Regions from separate parts of the Jeotgalibaca porci genome, predicted to be linked through region 2. Evidence: predicted binding sites of a transcription regulator. Region 2 holds the regulator's gene; each other region holds the start of a gene.
What was found. Region 2 encodes NrdR, which represses ribonucleotide reductase genes. Its sites were predicted from a motif close to ACACNATATATNGTGT; they were not measured.
Positions count from the first base shown of each region.

Region 1: nrdD (anaerobic ribonucleoside-triphosphate reductase) is a predicted target of NrdR. The motif match lies at 1,411-1,426, and genes of this name have one in related genera.
Region 3: G7058_RS04500 (vitamin B12-dependent ribonucleotide reductase) is a predicted target of NrdR. The motif match lies at 5,807-5,822, and genes of this name have one in related genera.

Region 1 is NZ_CP049889.1:1,312,244-1,319,876, forward strand. Features, by position in the region: gene G7058_RS06815 (general stress protein) at 1-145, shown strand, start outside; gene G7058_RS06820 (hypothetical protein) at 255-656, shown strand; gene mgsA (methylglyoxal synthase) at 851-1,279, shown strand; gene nrdD (anaerobic ribonucleoside-triphosphate reductase) at 1,506-3,602, shown strand; gene nrdG (anaerobic ribonucleoside-triphosphate reductase activating protein) at 3,616-4,167, shown strand; gene G7058_RS06840 (SDR family oxidoreductase) at 4,221-5,114, opposite strand; gene G7058_RS06845 (GNAT family N-acetyltransferase) at 5,171-5,725, opposite strand; gene G7058_RS06850 (hypothetical protein) at 5,741-6,541, opposite strand; gene G7058_RS06855 (ABC transporter ATP-binding protein) at 6,546-7,445, opposite strand; gene G7058_RS06860 (hypothetical protein) at 7,442-7,633, opposite strand, start outside.
Region 2 is NZ_CP049889.1:583,785-591,417, forward strand. Features, by position in the region: gene thrS (threonine--tRNA ligase) at 1-1,612, opposite strand, end outside; T-box leader at 1,674-1,887, opposite strand; gene dnaI (primosomal protein DnaI) at 1,938-2,864, opposite strand; gene G7058_RS03045 (replication initiation and membrane attachment family protein) at 2,864-4,258, opposite strand; gene nrdR (transcriptional regulator NrdR) at 4,255-4,737, opposite strand; gene coaE (dephospho-CoA kinase) at 4,792-5,388, opposite strand; gene mutM (DNA-formamidopyrimidine glycosylase) at 5,385-6,245, opposite strand; gene G7058_RS03065 (hypothetical protein) at 6,238-6,414, opposite strand; partial or broken gene G7058_RS11860 (MFS transporter) at 6,411-7,502, opposite strand; gene polA (DNA polymerase I) at 7,545-7,633, opposite strand, start outside.
Region 3 is NZ_CP049889.1:869,463-877,095, reverse strand. Features, by position in the region: gene G7058_RS04510 (DegV family protein) at 181-1,029, opposite strand; gene uvrC (excinuclease ABC subunit UvrC) at 1,086-2,867, opposite strand; gene G7058_RS04500 (vitamin B12-dependent ribonucleotide reductase) at 3,207-5,786, opposite strand; gene G7058_RS04495 (diacylglycerol kinase) at 6,067-7,041, shown strand; gene G7058_RS04490 (AtpZ/AtpI family protein) at 7,266-7,523, shown strand; gene G7058_RS04485 (ATP synthase subunit I) at 7,520-7,633, shown strand, end outside.

The DNA.
Region 1 (7,633 bases), 730 kb from region 2:
TCAAGCGTTTTTGGATGCGACTGACGCGATGCGGACCAATGTTATTACGAGTACCGGTAATGGGGCGCAGGAGAGCGGCTTGGCTGATGCAGCTGTGCCAGAACCCTTGCTCCCTGACAATAGCCCACATGTAGAAAGAGAATAAAACAGAAAATTTTATGCGTAGGACTCATTTAAATAGTTCTGCGCTTTTTTGTCGATTCCAAAAAGAAGTGGATTTGGTATAATGTTAAAAAATAGGTAAGAGGTGTATGATGCGCAGGAATAAAAATAATCCATGGTTAATGAATCTTATTTGGTTAGCAGGTCTTGTATTGGTCATTTTTTCTCGTAATTATTTTAATCAAAATGTTTTGTGGCGATTGACGACACCGGATGACGCCATTTTATATGCATGGTTGCAGTTTGCGTTACCCTTTTTAACGGGTCTGTATCTGTCACTGCTATTTATGTGGAATAATTTTCGTATGAAGGACACATCATTATTCTTTATGGTGGCGTTGCCGGCACTGATTATTGCTGTTTTGAATCCGCTAGCCGTAACTTTTCCTTTGCCGCTTCCAGATAACATTTATTGGTTCGTTACGACCTTAAACAGTGAGAACTACCTGACTCTTGTAGCGGGATTAACCCTTATACCCAGTCGGACATACTAAAAAAAGAAGCAGCCCGGCTAGGCTGCTTCTTTATAAGGAGTTATTCTTTACTTGGAGGAGCAAAGAAAAAAGATTGTTGTGATTGGCTTATTTATATATTAACTTCTAGATATGAAGAAAGTATGAAATCTTCACGATAAAAATAAGAAAAATGCTATACTGGATTTATCATTTCATGTGGGGGTAATAGAGTTATGAAAATTGCAATGATTGCGCACGATCGTAAGAAAGATTTGATGATTCAACTTTGTACGGCGTATCAACCTGTATTGGAAAAACATGAATTATTTGCAACAGGGACAACGGGATTAAGGATTTCAGAAGCAACAGGGTTAAAGGTTCATCGCTTTAAATCCGGTCCACTAGGCGGTGATCAGCAGATTGGTGCCTTAATTTCTGAAAATGAAATGGATGTTGTTATCTTCCTGCGTGATCCATTGGCTGCGATGCCACATGAGCCGGACGTAACAGCCTTGATTCGCTTAAGTGACGTTTACGACATTCCTTTGGCAACCAATATCGGAACAGCAGAAGTTTTGTTGCGCGGCTTGGATGTGGGACTGATTGATTGGCGACAATTTTACAATTCTGATGAAAAAGATGGGTTAGAACCAGGATTTTAACTAACAATTCGAGAACTACTCTTTGTCTCTAAATGGCAAGAGTAGTTTTCTTTTGCTTACTTTTTGTGTATTTACTCACAAGTAAGATTGTGATAGAGTTATAACAACATCTAGTGTTTTTATTTTTATTTAGACTATATATAGTGTGTTGGAGGTTTTTTAAGTGAGTAGAATTGTACCGGAAGTAAAAAGTATCCCTTTAACTGTATTAAAAACAGATGGAAGAATGATGCCATTCAAAATCGAAAAAATTGTGGCTGCTATTGAAAAAGCCAATCATATGAACGGACAAAGTGATAGTGAAGATGCTGCGGAACTACAAAACATCATCAACAAAATTCACATTCAAATGCAGTCTTATACAGGTGAAAAAATTACAACAGAAGCTATTCATGAACGCGTTGAGAGTATGTTGGCAACGAGTGAACTGACCCAAACGGCTGCCAATTATCATCAGTATCGCCTCAACAAAAGAAAAGCTAGAGAGTCACAACGCAGTATTGAATCACGTGTTCAAAGTCTCATCCAAGCAGATGAAACGATTTTGAATGAAAATGCCAATAAAGATAGTCGCGTATTTAATACAATCCGTGATTTAACCGCCGGGGTAACAGCAAAAGCACTAGGTCTCAGAATGTTGCCCGCGCATGTCGAAAATGCGCATTTACGTGGTGATATTCATTTCCATGATTTGGACTACCATCCTTATTCCCCGATGACTAATTGCTGCTTGATTGATTTTGAATATATGTTCGAACAGGGCTTTACGATTGGGAATGCAGAAGTTGAGAAACCAAAATCGATTCAAACAGCAGCTGCTCAAATGGCACAAATCATTGCAAATGTGTCCAGCAGTCAATATGGGGGAACCAGTGCTGACCGTATTGATGAATTACTTTCTCCTTACGCACAAATGAATGAACAAAAACACCGCGCCGAAGCAGAAAAATGGGTGCAATCCGATAAGCAAGCGGACTACGCGTGGGAAAAAACGAAGAAAGATATTTACGATGCGATGCAAAGTCTGGAGTATGAAGTCAATACACTCTATACTTCGAATGGACAGACGCCTTTTGTGACGTTTGGATTTGGTCTAGGAACCAATCGCTATGAACGCGAAATTCAAAAAGCCATTCTGGCTGTGCGCATTCAAGGACTGGGGAAAGAACGCCGCACGGCTATTTTCCCGAAATTAGTTTTTGGTATTCGCGATGGTGTCAACTTACGGCCGACTGATCCAAACTACGATATCAAGCAACGCGCAATTGAATGTGCAACGAAGCGGATGTATCCTGACATCATAAATTATGATAAGTTGGTCGCATTAACCGGTTCTTATAAAGTGCCCATGGGCTGTCGTTCTTTCTTACAAAGTTGGCAAGATGCTGACGGCAATGAGGTAACTAACGGCCGGATGAACTTGGGTGTGGTGACTTTGAATGTACCCCGCATTGCAATTGAATCAAATGGTGATATGCAGGAGTTTTGGCAACTCTTACGCGAGCGTATCGCAATTGTGAAAGACGCACTTGTTTATCGCGTAGAGCGTGTGAAAGAGGCACGCCCGGAAAACGCACCTATTTTATATATGAATGGGGCATGGGGACACAAATTAACGGCAGAAGAAGATGTGGATACGTTGTTCAAAAATAAACGGGCAACGGTATCAATGGGATACATTGGACTTTATGAAAGTGCCGCAGTTTTTTATGGACCGGCGTGGGAAAAGAATCCTGAAGCAAAAGCATTTACCCTAGAGATTCTGAAAGAGTTAAAGCGTAATTGTGATAACTGGGGAAATGAATATGGCTATCACTTCAGCGTTTATGCGACACCAAGCGAAAGTTTAACAGACCGTTTTTGCCGACTGGACATGGAAAAATTTGGAGAAGTTTCAGATGTTACGTCGAAAGGCTACTATACGAACAGTTTCCACTATGATGTGCGCAAGAAACCATTGCCTTTTGAAAAACTAGACTTTGAAAAGGATTATCCGGTGTATTCATCAGGCGGCTTTATTCATTACTGTGAATATCCCAATATTCGTCAAAATCCGAAAGCGCTAGAGGCTGTTTGGGATTATGCTTATGATAAAGTGGGGTACTTAGGAACAAACACGCCTATCGATAAATGTTTTGAATGTGGCTATAGTGGCGATTTCAATCCGACTGCCAGAGGCTTTGAATGCCCGCACTGCGGAAATCATAACCCTGAAACGTGCGATGTCGTGAAGCGTACATGCGGGTATCTCGGGAATCCTCAAAAACGTCCGATGGTATCAGGCCGCCACAAAGAAATTTTAGCACGTAAGAAACATATGTAGGAGTGTGAGGGGATTGCGACATCCAGAGCCGGGTGAATGGACATCCGAACAGTATTCACGGGGGAAAGTAGCGAGCTATAAGCCATTTAATTTTGTGGATGGTGAAGGCGTCCGCAATAGTTTGTATGTGAGCGGCTGCTTATTTGCGTGTGCGGGCTGTTACAATAAAGTTGCACAGTCGTTTAGCTACGGCGAACGCTATACACCAGAACTGGAAGAAAGAATTTTAAAAGATTTGGAACCTGATTATGTTCAAGGCTTAACGCTTTTGGGCGGAGAACCATTTTTGAATACCGGTATCTTATTGCCTTTAGTTAATAAAGTGCGGGAAAAATTCGGTAAAGAAAAAGATATTTGGAGTTGGACGGGCTACACGTGGGAGGAACTTCAAGTTGAAACAGCGGATAAAATAGAGTTGCTCGAACGTGTAGATATTTTAGTTGATGGTCGTTTCGAGTTAGCTAAACAGGATTTAACGTTACAATTTCGTGGCAGTTCCAATCAGCGTATAATCAAAGTCAAAGAAAGTCTGAAGCAGAGCGCAGTAGTGTTGTGGAACGCATAAAAAACCGCTATCTTTACAGAAATAAGCTGTAAAGATAGCGGTTTTTTTACTTTCTATAATCCGATGTTTTGTCCACCGGTTACGCCGTAAATTTGTCCGGTAATGTAACTTCCTTCATCTGAAGCAAGCAACACATAAACAGGAGCAAGTTCGACTGGTTGGCCTGCGCGCTTAATCAAGCTGCTTTGACCGAATTCAGGAATCGCACCGTCTAATTGCCCGCTGTCCAATTGCAATGGTGTCCAGATTGGGCCTGGAGCGACTGCATTTGCACGGACACCTTTGTCGGCAAAGTAAGACGACAAGGAAACAGTAAAGTTACTGATTGCGCCTTTCGTAGCAGCATAATCCATTAATGGGTCACTTGGATCAAACGACTGAACCGAAGTCGTCGTAATAATCGCACTCCCTGGTTTCAAGTGTTCTTCCGCCGCTTTAACGGTTTCGAACATACTGATAATGTTTACTTTAAATGTATCGTGAACTTGTTTCATCGTTAAATCACTCAGCGAAGGTTGGGCAATTTGTTGGGCAGCATTTAAGACTAAAAGATCTAATCCGCCAAATGCATCCACTGTGCGCGTTACAATTTCTGTAGCGGCGTTATCGTCACGTAAATCATACGGAAGCAGCAATGCTTTACGGCCTTCTTTTTCGATTAAAGCTTTTACTTCTTCTGCATCCGGTTCTTCACCTGGGAAGAATTGAATCGCAACATCGGCACCTTCGCGCGCATATGCAATCGCAGCGGCACGACCAATTCCGGAATCCCCACCGGTAATGAGTGCACGGCGGCCTTCGAGACGGTTATAACCTTTATAACTTTCTTCACCACAATCTGGTTTTGGATCCATCTTGTCTTGAAGAGCGGGAGTGTTTTGCTCTTGAACAGGGAACTTTTCGCTGTAATACATCTTACGCGGATCGTTCAAATTTGCATCAGTCATCAAAAATCATCTCCTTATTATTATAATATAAGGATAACAAAACGATGTGGATGATGCTATTGATAAGAATTCGAACTTTTAGGTGCATCCCAATAAAAATAAATATCCGCTTTATCTTCCTGTACAGTATGCCTGTATCCGCGCGTGTTGTAGCCACCAATTTCAAAACCACTGCGCAAATAAAATTCACAGGCATTCACATTGTTATCTTGGCCGATTGTAAAGATGCCGGCATAACCTCGTTCCTGTGCCATGTAAAGAGCAGCCTCAATTAATTGATAAGCCACACCTTGTTTGCGGTACGCTTGGTTTACTTTCAAATCGGTCAGATACATATACTTGAACCAATCATTTTTCATAATTGCCAAACCGACACATTTCCCGCTATCATAATCATAAGCACCCAACGCAAATCCATCTGCAACCACCGCGTCAAAATCATATGCTTCATCGGGGAAGGTCATCTGCATTTTTTCTTCAAACAATGTAACTTCATGCTGCCACTCAGCTGATGTCCGTGTCACAAGCATGCGCCCGCGGATTTCAAATGGTTCATTTTTCAACTGCAAGTCTGCCTTCGTTTCTGGTGTTATTTCTTTTATTATAATCATAAACTCGCTCCTTTTTCATTCAACCGGCGTCAGTACGGTCGTTGATTTGCTGGCTATAAATAAGGTCTGACCTTCTTCTAAAGACAGTGTAATCGAACTATCCACCCCTTCACGATAATCACCGGTTAATTCGAAGACGTTGAACGAACCATCTGTCTGTAGCACGTACACATAATTAACACCTGAGGCCATATAGTCAAGTCCCACTTCTAGACTGTATTCGCCGGGTTCAATGTGTTTACCAATGTGATAAACACCGTTTCCAAAACGCTTTTGTCCTTCTATTTCTGGGTGCGGTGCATCAGCGAACATAGCCGACGGATCGAACGGCGCAACGGGCTTTCCAAATATAAATAACCGAGGCGAATAGCCTTCATTTGCCGTAATCTTCATTCCGTCGTACAAGTTTAATTCCAGTGTGTTTTGTGTAAAATCTAGAAGTTGTTCGAAAACCTTCGTATCGTCCGTATCCATAACCGTGAAGTAGCCGGTACCCATCTCTTCACTTTTTACAATCGTATACCGTCCCTCCGGTAAATCCACGCCAACCGTCAGCGGTTCCTCAGTTAGGGGATGCATATAGTCTTCATCATCGCCAAAATCCAGAGGCTCGCGATAGAAAAATTCAGGAAGGGCCTCACCGAGTACCTCCTTTTCGTCACCGACAATTTCGTACTTTTCTTCATAAGCAGCCAAGACAGCTGTATCTGTTTCGATTCTTTCCCCATCATACTGTTGGCTGATAACACCGGTATAAGAAGAGCAAGCAGCGAGAAGGGGGATAAAACTTAGTAATACATAATTTTTCTTACGCATTGTCTCACTCCTTATTTTCTGTCGTGAAATCATAAATGCGGACGTAATGATCCGCTGTTGCGAGTGGTCCGACTGTGGCGGTTTGTGCGTCGTTCGCACGTAGCAATTGCAAGTAATGCACGGCATCTGCATCATCCGTTGTCGGAATACAGCACAAGCCGCTGTCTAAATACAACGTTCCTTCAGGTAAATCGGTCAGGGCATCAAAGGCATCACGGGAAATTTTTCCTTTCACGTACGTCTGCTTTGCTTCATGATGATCGGAAATATATGTAAAGCGGCCGTTTTCCAAAAAGAAAACTTTATCGGCATACTCATCCAAGTTATCCAACAAGTGGGACGCGACCATAATAATTTTCCCTTCTGACCGCAAAGTTTCCAATACGCTGGAGACGAGATTGACATTTTCCGGATCCAGCCCGTTCATCACTTCATCCATCAACATAATCGGTGTGTTGGCTGCGCACATCATCGCAAAACACAAGCGTTGGCGCATCCCCAAGGAGTAGGTCTGTACTTTTCGATCGACATAATGGCCCATATGCAGTTGATCAATAATGGCATCCACACGTTCCGCATCTTTTTGCCAAATTTCGGCATAAATCTGAATATGCTCACGACCGGAAAAGTTTTCGTAAAGATCTGCTTGATCCGGGAAAAACGTTACTTTTTTATGCAACGCTAAAATATCTCGGCGGCTGTTTTGATAGGTTCTGTCATCAATCACAATCGATCCTTCTTGAACGGGAATGTAGCGCATCATGGCATTAAATAAAGTCGTTTTCCCGGTCCCGTTCGGCGCAACCAGACCAATAATCGACCCCTTTTCAATTTCAAAACTGATATCATCCAAAATCGTCCGTTCACCATAACGAACGGTTAAATTATTTACTGCTAATGTCATCGTTTCATCCTCCTTCTTAGCCCCAGTGATTGTGTTTGAATCCGATCGAAAATACCTGCGAATAATACTTCCATCAGAATAAGAAGTACCAGCATAATCAGCAGACCTTTCCAGAAGTAAACACCGGGTAATCCTGTTGCCTGTGCCATATCGCCCATCAAGACCGATTCAATCCGGAAATAAAGACT
Region 2 (7,633 bases):
CTTTATATTCTTCAATCAAGTAAGCTACGAAACGTTCCATTGTTGAAATAACGCCACGGTGAATAACAACCGGACGGTGGTTATTTTCACCGTCTTCACCAACGTATGTTAAGTCGAAACGTTCTGGCAACAAGAAGTCTAATTGGATTGTAGACATTGTTTCTTCTACCCCAATTGCAGTCTTGAATTGAACGTCCAGTTTTGGACCGTAGAAAGCAGCCTCGCCGACAGCTTCGAAGTAGTCCAATTCCATTTCATCCATTGCTTCTTTCAGCATTGCTTCTGCTTTTTCCCACATTGCATCGTCATCAAAGTATTTCTCTTTGTCAGCTGGGTCGCGGTAGCTTAAACGGAAACGGTAATCGGTAATCTTGAAGTCTTCGTAAACATCTAGTACTAATTGTAAAGTACGTTTGAATTCTTCTTTGATTTGATCTGGGCGAACAAACACGTGTGCATCGTTCAATGTCATTTCACGTACACGTTGTAACCCAGATAATGCCCCACTCTTTTCGTAACGGTGCATCATACCCAGTTCCGCGATTCGGATTGGCAATTCACGGTAGCTGTGAACTTCATTTTTGTAAATCATCATGTGGTGCGGGCAGTTCATTGGACGTAGAACCAACATTTCGCCATCACCCATATCCATTGGCGGGAACATATCTTCATGGTAGTGATCCCAGTGACCGGACGTTTTGTACAAGTCTACGTTTGCCATGATTGGCGTGTAAACGTGTTGGTAACCCAAGCTTACTTCTTTATCCACAATGTAACGTTCCAATGTACGACGGATTGTCGCACCTTTTGGCAACCAGAATGGTAAACCAGATCCAACTTCAGGAGAAATCATAAACAAGTCTAATTCTTTCCCTAATTTACGGTGGTCACGCTGTTTCGCTTCTTCACGCATTTTTAGGAATTCGGCTAAATCTTTTTTGTTAAAGAATGCCGTTCCGTATACACGTTGCATCATTTTGTTGTCTGAATTTCCGCGCCAGTATGCACCAGCCAATGACAATAATTTGAACACTTGAATTTTACCTGTAGACGGCACGTGAATCCCACGGCACAAGTCAGTGAAATCTTCTTGTTGGTAAACAGTTAGAATTTCATCTTCTGGTAAATCAGTAATCAATTCCACTTTATAAGGATCATTCGCGAAAATTTCCAATGCTTCAGAACGTGAAACAACACGACGGACGATGGCATGGTTCTCACGGATAATTTTTGTCATTTCCGCTTCAACGTCAGCCAATTGCTCTTCTGTCAATTGGTTTTCCATATCTGTATCATAGTAGAAGCCTGATTCAATCGCAGGTCCTACCCCGAAATGAACACCCGGGAATAAACGTGTCATCGCATGTGCTAATAAATGCGCGCTTGAGTGACGCAAAATACCCAATGCATCTTCGTGATCCGGCGTTACAATTTCCAATGTTCCGTCTTCTTCCAATTCACGGGTAAAATCAACTAATTCACCATTGAATTTCCCAGCTAGTGCTTTTTTAGCCAAGCTGTTGCTGATGCTTTTCGCAACGTCTTGAACAGTTATTCCCTTGTCAAATGACTTGATAGAGCCATCTGGGAAAGTAATCTTAATTTCTGCCATTTTTATTCCTCCATACTCTCTTAATAAATAAAAAAAGTCCCATTCCCAGAATTTCTTCCGGAAATGGGACGTGTAATTGACGTGGTTCCACCCAAATTCAGTTCTCGTCAGAAACGAAAACTCTTCAGCGCGTTAACGGTGCGGACCGGAAGAATCTACTTGTTTCAATTCTTCTCTCGAAAGGGGTACATACAAAAGGCCATTGAGATGTTCCACCAACCCATCTCTCTCTAAAAATGTTATCTTCTGTTGTCTGTCTTTCTCAACGATTTCATTTAATTTCTAGTTCATTAAAACATGAACAAGCAAGAAATGCAAGGGCCTCTTAACCTTTTAGACGGCGATTCTTCCCTGTCATTTGTACTTCTTTCGCCAAAAAGCGCACACGTTCCATTAAACGTTTGGCTTTAATCGGCTCATCGTCACCGCGATTTCCGATTCGCAAATGTTGTTCCAACTCGGAAAAAGTGAGATTTGAGGTAAAAAATGTCGGCAAATGTTCTTGCATCCGGTGTTGTAAGATCACACCCAGAATTTCATCACGCACCCAAGTCGAGTTAATTTCAGCACCGATATCATCCAACATTAAAATCGCACTTTTTTTAATCAAGTCCAACTTTTCAGGCACACTGTTGTCTGAAATCGCAGCTTTCATTTCTTGCGTAAATGTCGGGTAATGCATCAAAGTTGTAACATGACCTTTCAAAGAAAGCTCATAGGCAATTGCCCCCAACAAATACGTTTTACCAACACCAAATGGCCCGTGGATATACAAGCCCTGATGGAAGCTACCTGGACTATCGGCATACGCTTCTATAAAATCGAACGCTTCGCTCAGCACATCCAAGCGCTCTTCCGTTTGCACGAATTGCTCCATTGTTGCTTTTCGAGCTTCTTTGGAAATATTAATTGAATTGATGCGGCTACGCAATTCTTTCTCACGTTCCCGTTTAATCGTGGCTTGATCGGGAACATACACCACATCAATATATCCGGCATTAAGCGCCAATTCCGGTTGGTAACCGGGGTTTTGCCCCATTTCGCCGCGTGTTAACTTACGCTTTTCTTGCACGAACTCATGTAACTTTGAGTAGCTGTTCGAAATCATTTCTTGCGTAATTGTTTTTTTATTTGTTTCCAGAAAAGTATGGACTTCCGGATCAGCCAAGACCGAGCGAATCATATTTTCATATTGTTCGGAAACATTTGGTTGGTTCATAAATTTACGGAATCCTCTTCCAATGTGATCCATTAGTCATCTCCGGCCTTTCTACCATTCCTGAATTTTTTCAGGCGTTCATTAAATCGTTTCTGTTCTTCGTCAGAAAGAAGACGTTCGCTTTTCGTCTGCGTCGGTTTCTCCGTTGCCCATTCCGGTAATTTCTCCACCTTACGGACAACGTTACGACCATATTGACGGACGTTGCGCTTTTCAGCAGTGGCGCGCTTTTGTCCGATAAATTGTTTCGTTTTATTAATCGCTTCTTCGGGCAAGGAGATTTCGGATTGGGTCCAGTCGTTGGCAATCCGTTCTGCGACACCTTTATTCATCGTCGGCTCACCTTGAATTACCAACATGTAATAAATCAGCATATTCAAAACTCCCGAGGACAAATCGTATTGGCTCAACAAAATGTTCAGCAGATTTTTTTCATTTGAAGTAACCTGTCCCTTTTTCTGCGCCTTAATATCCGCGATAAATTGATACGGAGTTAATTTTTCCGCTAGTAAAACCAATTGTATTTCCTGCTCAGTGTAGCCGGCTTTTTTCAAAGCCGCTTCCCGGTTCGCCTGTTGCTCGGCAGAAGCCTCGGCCGTTTGCTCCACTTTGTCACGAATCACACTCTTAGAAATACCTTGAGTCGTGCTGTCGGCAGCCAAATTCTCGAGCTCCTTTGTATCCACAACACCATTCTCAAGATTTGATGCACGCATCAATAATGCGGCCATCTCCTCTTCTTCAATGCCGTACAATTTATTAAGGACTTCAATCTTCTTCCGAAGTTCTGATGTCAATGCTTCAGGACGGAAAAACTGACTATTTAATAATTGCTTCAAGTAGCTGAAGTTAAACGAAGATATTTCAATCTGCGGTGCTTGACCTTTGCGTGATTCCAGCAATGAACTTTGCTCCAACGGGACAATCGTACGCGCCACATTATAAACACCTACAAATGATTGCGTAATCTTCTGTAAGTCACTATAGTCAGCTTTTGGAAAACTGTATTGCTCTTGCAGCCGTCTCAAACGTCCTTCACCAATGTGTTCCCGCAACAGCATCCGTAACAAATCTTCTTCAAAAAACTGTTTGCTCGTGACAGGCATCAACGGCTCGTAGATGTATTCTTTCATCTGCTCGGTTTCTCTCACGTATGTATTCAATAAGCCTATGCCTTCCAAACGAATGCGTGCCTGATAAAACTCCGGTATCCCGACGTTTAATGTGGCTAGCAGTTCAGAATGCAGTTTTGGTTGGGGTGTCATTTCAAAATCACCCAATAGCGTCATGTACAAACTGAACGCATGTGAGCCGATAATAGGTTGATACAAGTAGGTGATGACTTTACGGTCCACATCGGAAATAAAGCACGTTTGTTGTGTGCGAAAGGAGTCTTTCGGACTTAAATTTTTCCAAGGTGTATTCATTCGTTCCGCCCCTCTAGCTCATGGTGATTCTTTTTCTCAAGGTTTTGTAGTTCCGCCAAGAATGTTTCACGATCAGAAAATTGACGATACACACTCGCAAAGCGAATATACGCTACATCATCAATTTTAGCCAAGTGCTCCATCACATACTCACCGATAGCCATACTTGGTATTTCGCTCTCACCCGATGCACGCAGTTCCCGTTCAACCTGGTTCACAACTTCTTCCAGCTGCTCCAACTTAATCGGACGCTTTTCACTGGAGCGAATCAGACCACGCAATAACTTTTCACGGCTGAATTCTTCACGTGTCCCGTTCTTTTTCACAACGAGCAACGGTGTCTGTTCAATTCGTTCAAAAGTAGTAAAGCGTTGGTGACAACATTCGCACTCACGACGGCGGCGAATCGAGTTATTTTCTTCGACGGGGCGGCTGTCCACAACTCGCGATCCATTATATTGACATTTTGGACATTGCATTCTTTCCAGACCCCTTTCTAGTCATTTTCTGTAGCTAGTATACCATAATAACCGCTATATTATGTTGTTTTTCAGCCATGTTTCAACTTGTTCATAGGTATGGTTCAGGGGGCCGTTGTTGTCTATGACAATATCTGCGCGGTCTTTCTTGGTTTCAATCGGCTCTTGACTGGCAATACGATTCAAAGCCTCTTCTTCCGTCAAATTGTTGCGGGCCATTAACCGTTCCAGCTGCACTGCTTCGGTTGTATACACAACCATAACGGCATCACAGTGGGTTTCATAGCCTGCTTCATACAGTAAGGGAATATCCAATACAATCAGCGGTTGGTTTGCATTTACAAGCGTTTCTGTGTCGGCCATAATCGTCCGTCTAATCTGAGCACTTAAAAGGTTATTTAGCGTTTCACGTTTTTCAGCATCGGAAAAAATCATTGCGCCTAGCTTTTCACGATTTAATGTTCCGTCTTTTTGGATAATTTCAGTTCCAAAATGCGCGACAATGTTAGCCAACCCTTCTGTCCCTGGTTCAACCACGCGACGTGCTACTACATCTGCATCCACCACCGCATAGCCTTTATCAGAAAAATACCTTGACACGGTTGACTTCCCAGTCGCGATACCTCCTGTTAATCCTAAAATATATGTCATCCTGCCGGTCCTTTCTTTTCATAGCGTGCAATCGACCCTTGGCACTTAGGACAGTAATGTGTGCCCCGTTGTGCGACTTTAGTCTTTTCAATCGGGGTGCCACAGCGTGGACAGTCTTCATTTGTCTTGCCATAAACATTGAGAGCAACTTGAAACTTCCCGGCTTCTCCCAGCGTGTTTTTATACGTCCGAATGGTGGTCCCGCCTGCTTCCACTGCATTTGCAATAACCGTAATAATCGCTTCACGCAGACGCGCAGTCTCCCCCTTATTTAACTGATTCGCGGGTTTCATGGGATTAATTTGCGCACGGAACAAAGATTCATCGGCATAAATATTCCCCACACCTGCCACAATATGCTGATCCAGAATCACCGCTTTAATTGCACGTTGTGTCCGGGATAACTTTTCTTGGAAATTCTCGAGCGAAAATTGGCTCGTTGTTGGTTCAGGTCCTAACTTTTGAATTGGACCGTAATTTTCCTTTTTATCAATCGGCATCAACGAAAAACGACCGAACTTACGCACATCCAAATAACGCAAATCGCGATTATCACTGAGATGAAAAACGACATGCGTGTGTTTCTCATAAGGCTCACCTGTTTTTGTAACAGTGAATTTCCCTTCCATTCGCAAATGGGAAACCATCGCCCAATGATCTAAAAGAAAAATCAAGTACTTACCCCGACGTTCAATTGTATGAATTTGTTCGCCGACTAATTCATTTTGGAAACGTTCAGAGGAAAATGGCGGTGTAATCATCCGATTCCAGAATACGTCCACACTCTTGATGGTCGCACCCGCCACGAGCTGATTGAGCCCTCTGCGAACCGTTTCTACTTCTGGTAATTCAGGCATGTACATCTTCCCTTTCTTTTTGTTTAATCAGATATTTTTGACTTAACTTCAAGGCCGGCAACCACAAGACTAAAACAGCAGCTGCGAGTACTAAAAATAACAGCCAAGCAGGCTGATAACTGCCCGTCCTATCAAACAACGTTGCGACGGTAATAGAGCCGAATGTCATCCCTGTTTGCTGGACACTTTGGATGATCCGTAAGCATCACCGTAATTTTCGACGGTATACAAGGAGGCAACCAATAGCGGGCCGACAACCGCCCCAATCGCATTTGCGGATCCATACAGAATCGCAGCTACAAACGCGGCCCACAACTGATTTGAAAAGAGCATAAAAAAGAAAACCAGGGATAAGGTACCGGCACTGTAAATAATCGCGACTTTTATGCCAAAGGTATCATTTAGCCATCCCAATAATAATTTCCCAAAGATTCCTACGAGTGAATAGATCGAAATCAATAATCCTCCAAATACAGCGCCATGCGCGAGGCTGAAAGCACGTGGAAATTGTCCCAGTCCGCCGCCATTTACCAAGCCCGCAAACAGCATGCCAATAAGTAGCATGAGGAAAAATGGTTTCCCAAGAGATTCCTGACCGCTTAAATATATCTGGCGATTCTGAATCTTGGTTTGCGTTTCACCGCTTTGGTTACTAATCAACTTGGTTAAGCCTTTATCTTCAGGGACACGTTGGTAAATAAACAGCGATATCAGCAGGCCAATCGCCAGCAGCATGACGCCATAAATGATATACGTTTGGCGCCAGCCATATTATAATAACCATTTCGACACAAGCGGTCCAAAAATGACTCCGCCCATACTTAATCCGGTCATCGCCAGACTCATCGCTTTTCCGCGCTTCCATTCAAACCAATTACTAATCATCATTGCCACAGGAATAATCCCAATAAAAACGAAAGCTATTCCTTTAACGAGTGAGATCAAATAAAAAACGTACAAATGATTGGCAAAGCCAAGCATCGCAATGGCTGTCCCGTAAAGAGCAGTCATCGCGATGTGGATTTTCTTAAAGTATTTAGTACTCAATAAGCGTGAAGCCAATGGTGCCAATAAAATGCCCACACCTTGAAGTAAGGTATTTGATAACGTAAATTGACTCAACGAGATACCTGTATCTTCGGTAACCGCCGTAGCAAATAAGCTGGTTAGAGAAACCGAAATTGGTGCTGAAAGAGCTAAAAACACAATCGCTCCTAAAACAATCATCCATCCGTAAAAAGGGTTAGCCTTTCTCATTTGAAATCCTCCTTAGAAACGACTGTGTCACAGTCTTCCTGCTTACTTCGCTTCGTACCAACTATTTCCGTAATGACTGTCCACTAACAAAGGTACAGATAGGCTGACAGCATTTTCCATGATTTCCGGCA
Region 3 (7,633 bases), 290 kb from region 2:
AAAAAGGCAGATCCGACATCCGCTTTGTCATGGTTGTTACTGCTTTATCAGCTTACAAACATGATACACTTGGGCTTCAGCCCACAGTGCTACTGAAATAATGCGCGGATGGTCTTCGCCCATCCTGTGCTTATTCGCTCCAGTGATTCGGATCTAAACGCCTTTTTTCCCACACTCTCCTTATTTATACTGATTCATGAAGAACAATCCCAGGGTGCCAATTCCCGTATGCGCGGCAATAACCGCACCGATTGGGTAATCGATAACCTCTTTAGGACCAAATTCTGCTTCAATATGTTTCTTCATTTCATTTACTGTCTCGAAATCGTTCGTATGAACAATCAAAACTGTTTGTTCGTTCATATGAGTTGCTTCGCTCAATCGATCATACATACGATTCAGTACGCGTTTACGACCGCGGAATTTCTCTTGTGCTTCCAGTTTACCATCCACAACTTCAAGTAAAGGATGGATGTTTAATAATCCGCCTAGAAAAGCACTAGATTTGGACAAACGGCCACCTTCAGCCAAGTAGTTTAAATCTTCAACCGTAAATATAGAAGTTACATTATCAGCCATAAATGTAATACGTTCAGAAATAACTTCTGCATCAAAGCCGTCTTCTATCATTTGAATGGCTTCGCGAACCATCAACCCAATTCCTAAAGAAGCTTGACGAGAATCAATAATCCGCAGATTAAAATCAGGATATTCTTCTCTTACTTGTGAGCCGGCTAATACCGCCGCTTGATAGGTTCCAGATAAGTCAGAAGATAGGGCAATGTACAAGGCGCTCTCGCCTTCTGCAGCCAACTTTCTAAACGCGGTATCAAATTTATCTAAAGGGACTTGACTCGTACGTGGGTGTTTTCCTTCTTTAATTAGTGCATAAATTTGGTCGTTTTTGATTTCGAACATATCCATATATTCTTTATCGTCCACGATAACAGATAATGGTACCACAATAACATTATGTTCTTCCAAATAGGATAACGATAAGTCGCAAGCACTATCAACGATTAATTTCATTTTGTTTCTCCTCCTTCACTATACAGATAGCGTCTATTTAGTATAACATGTCCGACTTATTTCGGCACTTCTGTTTTAAATGATTCTTTGATGTTTTCTGCGACCTTTAACGGGATGCCAAGCTTCTGAAATTCTTCGAGCTCGGCTTCGCGCATTTTTTTCATCGTTTTGAAGTGTTTCAAAACTTTGGTCCGCGTCTTCGGACCGACACCCTCTACTTGATCCAATTGGGAAGAGAAACTGTTTTTTCCTCTAACTTGGCGGTGGAAAGTAATGGCGAAACGGTGGACTTCATCTTGAATCCGTTGCACCAGATGGAATGCTTGGCTACGCGGATCTAATTCCACTAGTTCATCGTTAAATAATAGGGAAGCTGTGCGGTGTTTGTTATCTTTTACCATACCAGCAACCGGGATATCCAAACCGAGTTCATCTTCCAGAACTTCTTTGGCAGCACGCACTTGTATTTTTCCGCCGTCCATCAAAATCAAATCGGGTAGCGGCTTCTGTTCACGCAAGAGCCGTGTGTAACGGCGACGAATGACTTCTTGTGTAGTCGCAAATTCGTGACTGCCTTCAACTGTTTTTATTTTGTATTTCCGATACGCTTTTCTTTCCGGCTTCCCGTCCTTGTAAACGACCATGGCAGAAACCGGATTTGTACCCTGGATATTGGAATGGTCAAAGGCCTCAATCGTCTCAATATACGCGATTCCAAGCGCTTCGGACAATTCTTGGATAGCTCCGACTGTTTTGTGCTTAGAACGCTCAATCAGCAAAAACTTCTCATTGAGGGCCAGTTCACTGTTGGTCGTTGCCAAGTCGAGCATACTTTTTTTGTTCCCGCGTTTGGGAATACGAACGGTTGTCTCCAAGGTCTCCGCCAACAACTCTGTGTCAATCCCTTTCGGCACCAATATTTCTTTTGGCAGAATATGATTTTGTTCTTGGTAAAACTGCATAATAAATGACAATAATTCGTCTTCAGGCGTTCCGTAGCAAGGAAAAAGAGCAGCTTCACGTTTGATGATTGTCGACTGTCTCAATAAGAACACTTGAATGGATAACCAACCTTTATCCATAAAGAAGGCAAAAACATCACGGTTGGTATAATCACGCGACATAATGGTTTGCTTTTCAACCGTTGTCTCAATGTAACGAATTTGGTCACGGTAGTCAGCAGCCTGCTCGAAATCCAACCGCTCTGCAGCATCGTGCATCTTTTCAACGAGATTCTGTTTGATTTCTTTCACTTCGCCATTTAGGAAACGGCTAATTTTTTGAATTTGAGTTGCATATTCTTCTTGAGTAACGTCATGGTCGCAGCAACCAATGCACTGGCCCATCGAATAATAGAGACACGCACGTTTGGAATTGCGGGCACATTTCCGCAACGGGTAAACTTTCTGGATGAACTGTTGGGTTTCCGTAGCAGCATAGACATGGGGATAGGGACCAAAGTAAACACCGCCGTCATCTTCTACGATAGACGTAATGATGAGTTGCGGATCTTTTTCGTTTGTCACTTTTAAATAAGGATACATCGTTCCTTGTTTTAACTTAATATTATATTTTGGTTGGTATTGTTTAATGAGACTGATTTCCAACAGGAGTGATTCCTTGTTGGTTTTCGTTACAATGAATTCAAAATGGTCGATATCAGCAACGAGGAGCGCTGTTTTACCCTCGTGTTTTTGTTGGAAATAAGACTTAACACGGCTTCGTAAATTTTTCGCTTTACCGATATAAATGATTTCATTTTCGGAATTTCTCATGATATAACAACCTGGCAAGTCGGGCAGAAGCGCAAGTTTACTATGAATTTCTTCTCTTGTCATATCTTTCAATCCTTTAATTTCTAGTGTAATAAGTATACCACGCTTTTAAATGTTTCGAAGCTTAGACAGCTTGGAGAGGAAGGCCTCAAGCTCTCTATCCAAAAATTAGGCAGATTATTCCTTCAAACTAGTATGTATGCGGAACGGAACTGGGTAATGAAGCACCAATCATTGCTCACTTTGGAACGGAACTGGGTAATGAAGTACCAATCATTGCTCACTTTACTTTACATAAGACAAACACGTGAAAACAATTGATGTTCCCTCAGAAGCTTATAAAACCCTAATACAACAAAAAAGTCGCGAGCGGCAATCCGCTCACGACTTCAATCACTTCTTTTATAGTCCACACTTCAGTTGTGCTGCACAGTTGTTACATGTGTTACAGCCACCTAAATCTTCAACCGTACCGATACGGCAGATTGGACACGTATCGCCAATTTCATTACCAATCGTTACGTCTGTTGATTCCAGGTCAACAATCGACTCAACTAAGAACGTTTTATCTTTATTTACTTTTTTGGCTTCTTTTTCGTTTGCTTCATAATCATCTTCGAAAAGATTCTCTTCTGCTTTCAAAGTTAGTACTTGTGAGTCACGGCTTCCGTCAACGTAAACCGTACCACCTTTAGCACCACCATCATAGAGACGCTCGTAGATTTTCTCTACTTGTTCAACATTGTAACCGCGCGGGGCGTTTACTGTCTTAGAAATAGAACTGTCTACCCAACGTTGGATCGTTGTTTGAACATCCACGTGTTCTTCTGGTGATAATGCCATTGCAGTAGTAAAGAAGTCCGGCAAGTTATCTGGGTCAGCATCTGGATTGCGGTCCAAGTACTCTTGAACGATTTCAGCTTTTACTTCGATAAATTTACCTAAACGTCCAGAACGGAAGTAAGAGAAACTGAAGTAAGGTTCTAAACCAGTTGAAACACCGGCCATTGTACCAGTCGAACCAGTAGGCGCAACTGTCAACAAGTGAGAGTTACGGATACCGTATTTCAAGACGCCTTCACGAACGTGTTCAGGCATGCGGCTCATGAAACCAGAGTTAACGAATTTCTCACGCAATTCTTGTGTTTCGCGACCTGTTTCACCAACTAAGAACGGGAAGCTTCCGCGTTCTTTCGCAAGTTCAATACTCTCTTCGTAAGCAGTTACGGCGATTGTTTGGAATACTTGATCGATTAATTGGTTTCCTTCTTCAGAACCGTAGCGGACACCACAGTAGATTAACATATCTGCTAATCCCATGATTCCTAAACCAACACGGCGTTCGCCAAGTGCTTGGATACGGTTTTCTTCCAAGAAGTAAGGCGTTGAATCAATAACGTTATCTTGCATATGTACGCCCATACGAACTGTTTTTTCCAATTTCGCAAAGTCGACCATTTGTAAGTCTTTATTAACCATTTCTGCCAAGTTAACAGCAGCCAAGTTACAAACAGAGTAAGGAGCAAGAGGTTGCTCACCACATGGGTTTGTAGCAACAACTTTTTGACCATATGCTTGCGCATTTGTCATTTTGTTTGCATTGTCGATGAAGAAGATTCCTGGCTCAGCAGCGTATGTCGCACACACGTTGATTAATTTCCACAATTCGCGTGCTTTAATGGAACGATAAACACGTACGGCATGGCCGGCAGCTTCCCATTCACGAACATCACCAACATTTACCCACTCAGCATCGTAATGTGCCATTTCTTCTTCAGAGTAGTTTTCAACATCCGGGAAGCGTAGTTCGTATTCAGCGTCAGCTTTAACAGCTGCCATGAATTCATCGGTAATACAAACAGAAATGTTTGCTCCGGTTAGGAACTCAGAATCATTAACTGTATATGTACCACCATCACGCAATTTCAATTCAGCATCACGAATCACAGAATCATCAAATCCGCCGTTACCAGGGATATTTTTGTAGTTCAAGATTCCTGTGTACATGTTTGTTTCTTTTGGTGAAAATGGCGTAAATCTCAATTTGTTATGCGCCAACGTACGAATTTGCTCATCTTCGAAGTTCTCGATGATGTAACGTAAAATACGTGGGTTTTGCATTTTTGAAATGATAAATTCGATAATATCTGGGTGCCAATCTGTCAACATGATCATTTGTGCACCACGACGGGAACCGCCTTGTTCAACCAAGTGCGTTAATTTCGCGATATCATCCAACCAAGAAACAGAACCGGATGAACGACCATTAACCCCACGTGCTAATGCGTGACGCGGACGGAGTGTCGAACCATTCGTACCAACACCACCACCACGGCTCATGATTTCCATTACTTTTTTACGGTGGTCAGAAATGCCACCACGTGAGTCTGGAACCATTGGCATTACGTAACAGTTAAAGTATGTGACATCCGTACCAGAACCTGCTCCATATAAGACGCGTCCTGCAGGGATAAAGTTTTTAACTTTTTGTTCTTCGTAGAATTTTACAAAAGCTTCATAACGTTTTTCAGGAGAAATCTCTACTTGTGCCAAACCGTGCGCATTACGCATTGCGATTTGTTCATAGTATAGCTCCAAGGGCTTGTCCAAAGTAATGATGGCACGTTTTACAATGCCGTCTTCAGCTTCACTGAATGTGTCAATTGTTGCACGGTATTCTTCAGAAACTTGAACAAGTGCTTCACCTTTTTCCCAGTCCAAAGAAACAATCGTACCAGTACCGCGTGCTGGGTACTTCGGATCTTCTTTAACCGTTAAGAGAACGAAGTCGCCTTCTTTAAGGGTCGTTTTCTTTGTATCTTTGAAAGAGTAGCGGTCCAACATAACTAAGCGCGCTACGCCATTATAAGTAATATTCATATCCTCGGTAATCGGGAATACTGCATCAAATTGTTCGATGTCTTTGTTCAATTGTTCGTAACCATGCTTTAAAGTAGAATTTATTTCAGTAGCCACTCGAATCACTCCTCAATCTTAATAAACCACAATATGTTGTGGTTTAACATAAAATAACTACTACATATATTAAGGGAGATTCTTGAAAAAAGCCAGAGGGAAGTGCTAGGGTAAAAAATGGTAACAAGATGAAAGCATGAAGAGATGCCTTTTATAATTTAATTTAAGCAACTTTTACAAAAAGTTGAATGGGGGATGTGTAAAATACAAGAAATAGCATACCATTTCGAGCCTCTTTTGTACATAAAGTAATGTATAATAAAATCAAAGACCAAGGAGGTGCAGTATGCGCGCACGTATTATATATAATCCTTCTTCAGGCCGTGAACAAATTACTAAATATCTGTTGGATATTTTAAGAATATTCGAACAGGCTGGCTATGAAACCAGTACGTATGAAACAACCGCAGAATATTTATCAGCATCTAATGAAGCAAAGCGAGCAGCACAAGCAGGCTTCGATTTGATTGTGGCAGCAGGGGGCGATGGGACCGTCAGTGAAGTAATCAATGGGGTCGCGGGGCTAGAGAAACGCCCGACGATTGGTATTATTCCTGCTGGAACGACGAATGACTATGCCCGGTCTCTGCAAATACCCCGTCATGATTTGCTAGAAGCCGCCCGCTTCTTAGTGTCCCAAGAAGCCATCCCGATGGATATTGGAAAGACCGGCAATACATACTTTATGAATATTGCAGCCGCAGGACATCTCTCTGATATAACCTACGAAGCACCCGTCAAAATGAAAGCGTTATTTGGCTACCTTGCTTACTTAATTAAGGGGGCTGAGAAGTTGCCCCGAGTGAAACCTATTCAAATGCGAGTTACCTATGATGGCGGTATATACGAAGGGGAAGCGTCCATGCTCTTTGTCACTTTGACAAATACGGTCGGTGGCGTTTCACCGATTGATCCAGGGGCAACGATTGGGGACGGAACCTTTACTTTGTTTGTCATTAAGACGGCCAATATATTGGATATCTTACAACTAATCGGTATGCTCATTCGGAATGGCAAGCACTGTGACGATCCCCGCGTTCTGTATAAACATACGTCCTTCGTAAAAGCAGAATCATTGGATGGGCAACGGCTCATGATAAATTTAGACGGGGAATATGGTGGTGACGCCCCGATTCAATTTACAAATTTGCATCACCATTTACGAGTCATCGGGAACCCGATGAACTACATTGATTCAGTAGATGCAAAAGAAAAGAAAAATGAATTTGTGAAGGCGTTAGAAGATTTGGATGTTAAATAAAGCTTAAGAATCTTAACCTTTACTTAACAAATAATTTTAGGTTTACTTGAATTCTTTGTTGCCAGAGCCTGGATTTATATGCTATTGTTATTAATGTGTTATAATATTTATCGCAAGATTAAAACAATAACCAACGTTGGGCCAATTGATAAAAGACATTCACAGACTGACAATCTTCCTGAATGTCTCTTTTTTCCTTTGGAGAACAGTGAGGAGGGCTTTTTGTGGTTAAGCCAGATAAAGAAAAGAAACCCACTCAAACGAATCAGACTGCCAAGGCGCTTGCAAACTTCTCCCAAGTTGGTGTAACGATGGCAGCATCTGTATTAATAGGTGTTTTTTTGGGAAAATTTTTAGATAACTTTTTCCATACATCACCGTGGCTCCTCTTACTCTTTTCCTTTTTTGGGGTCGGAGCAGCGATAAAATCTTTGTTTAATTGGTCAGATGAAGACAAACATAAGGAAGAGGGAGATTTATGAAAGTATCACCATTAGCTAAGCGAATGATAATAACCATTGTAGGAATCGCGGCACTATTCGTAGTTGCTTCTTTTATTTATTATCGTTCCCTGGCATTTTTACCCTTTTTA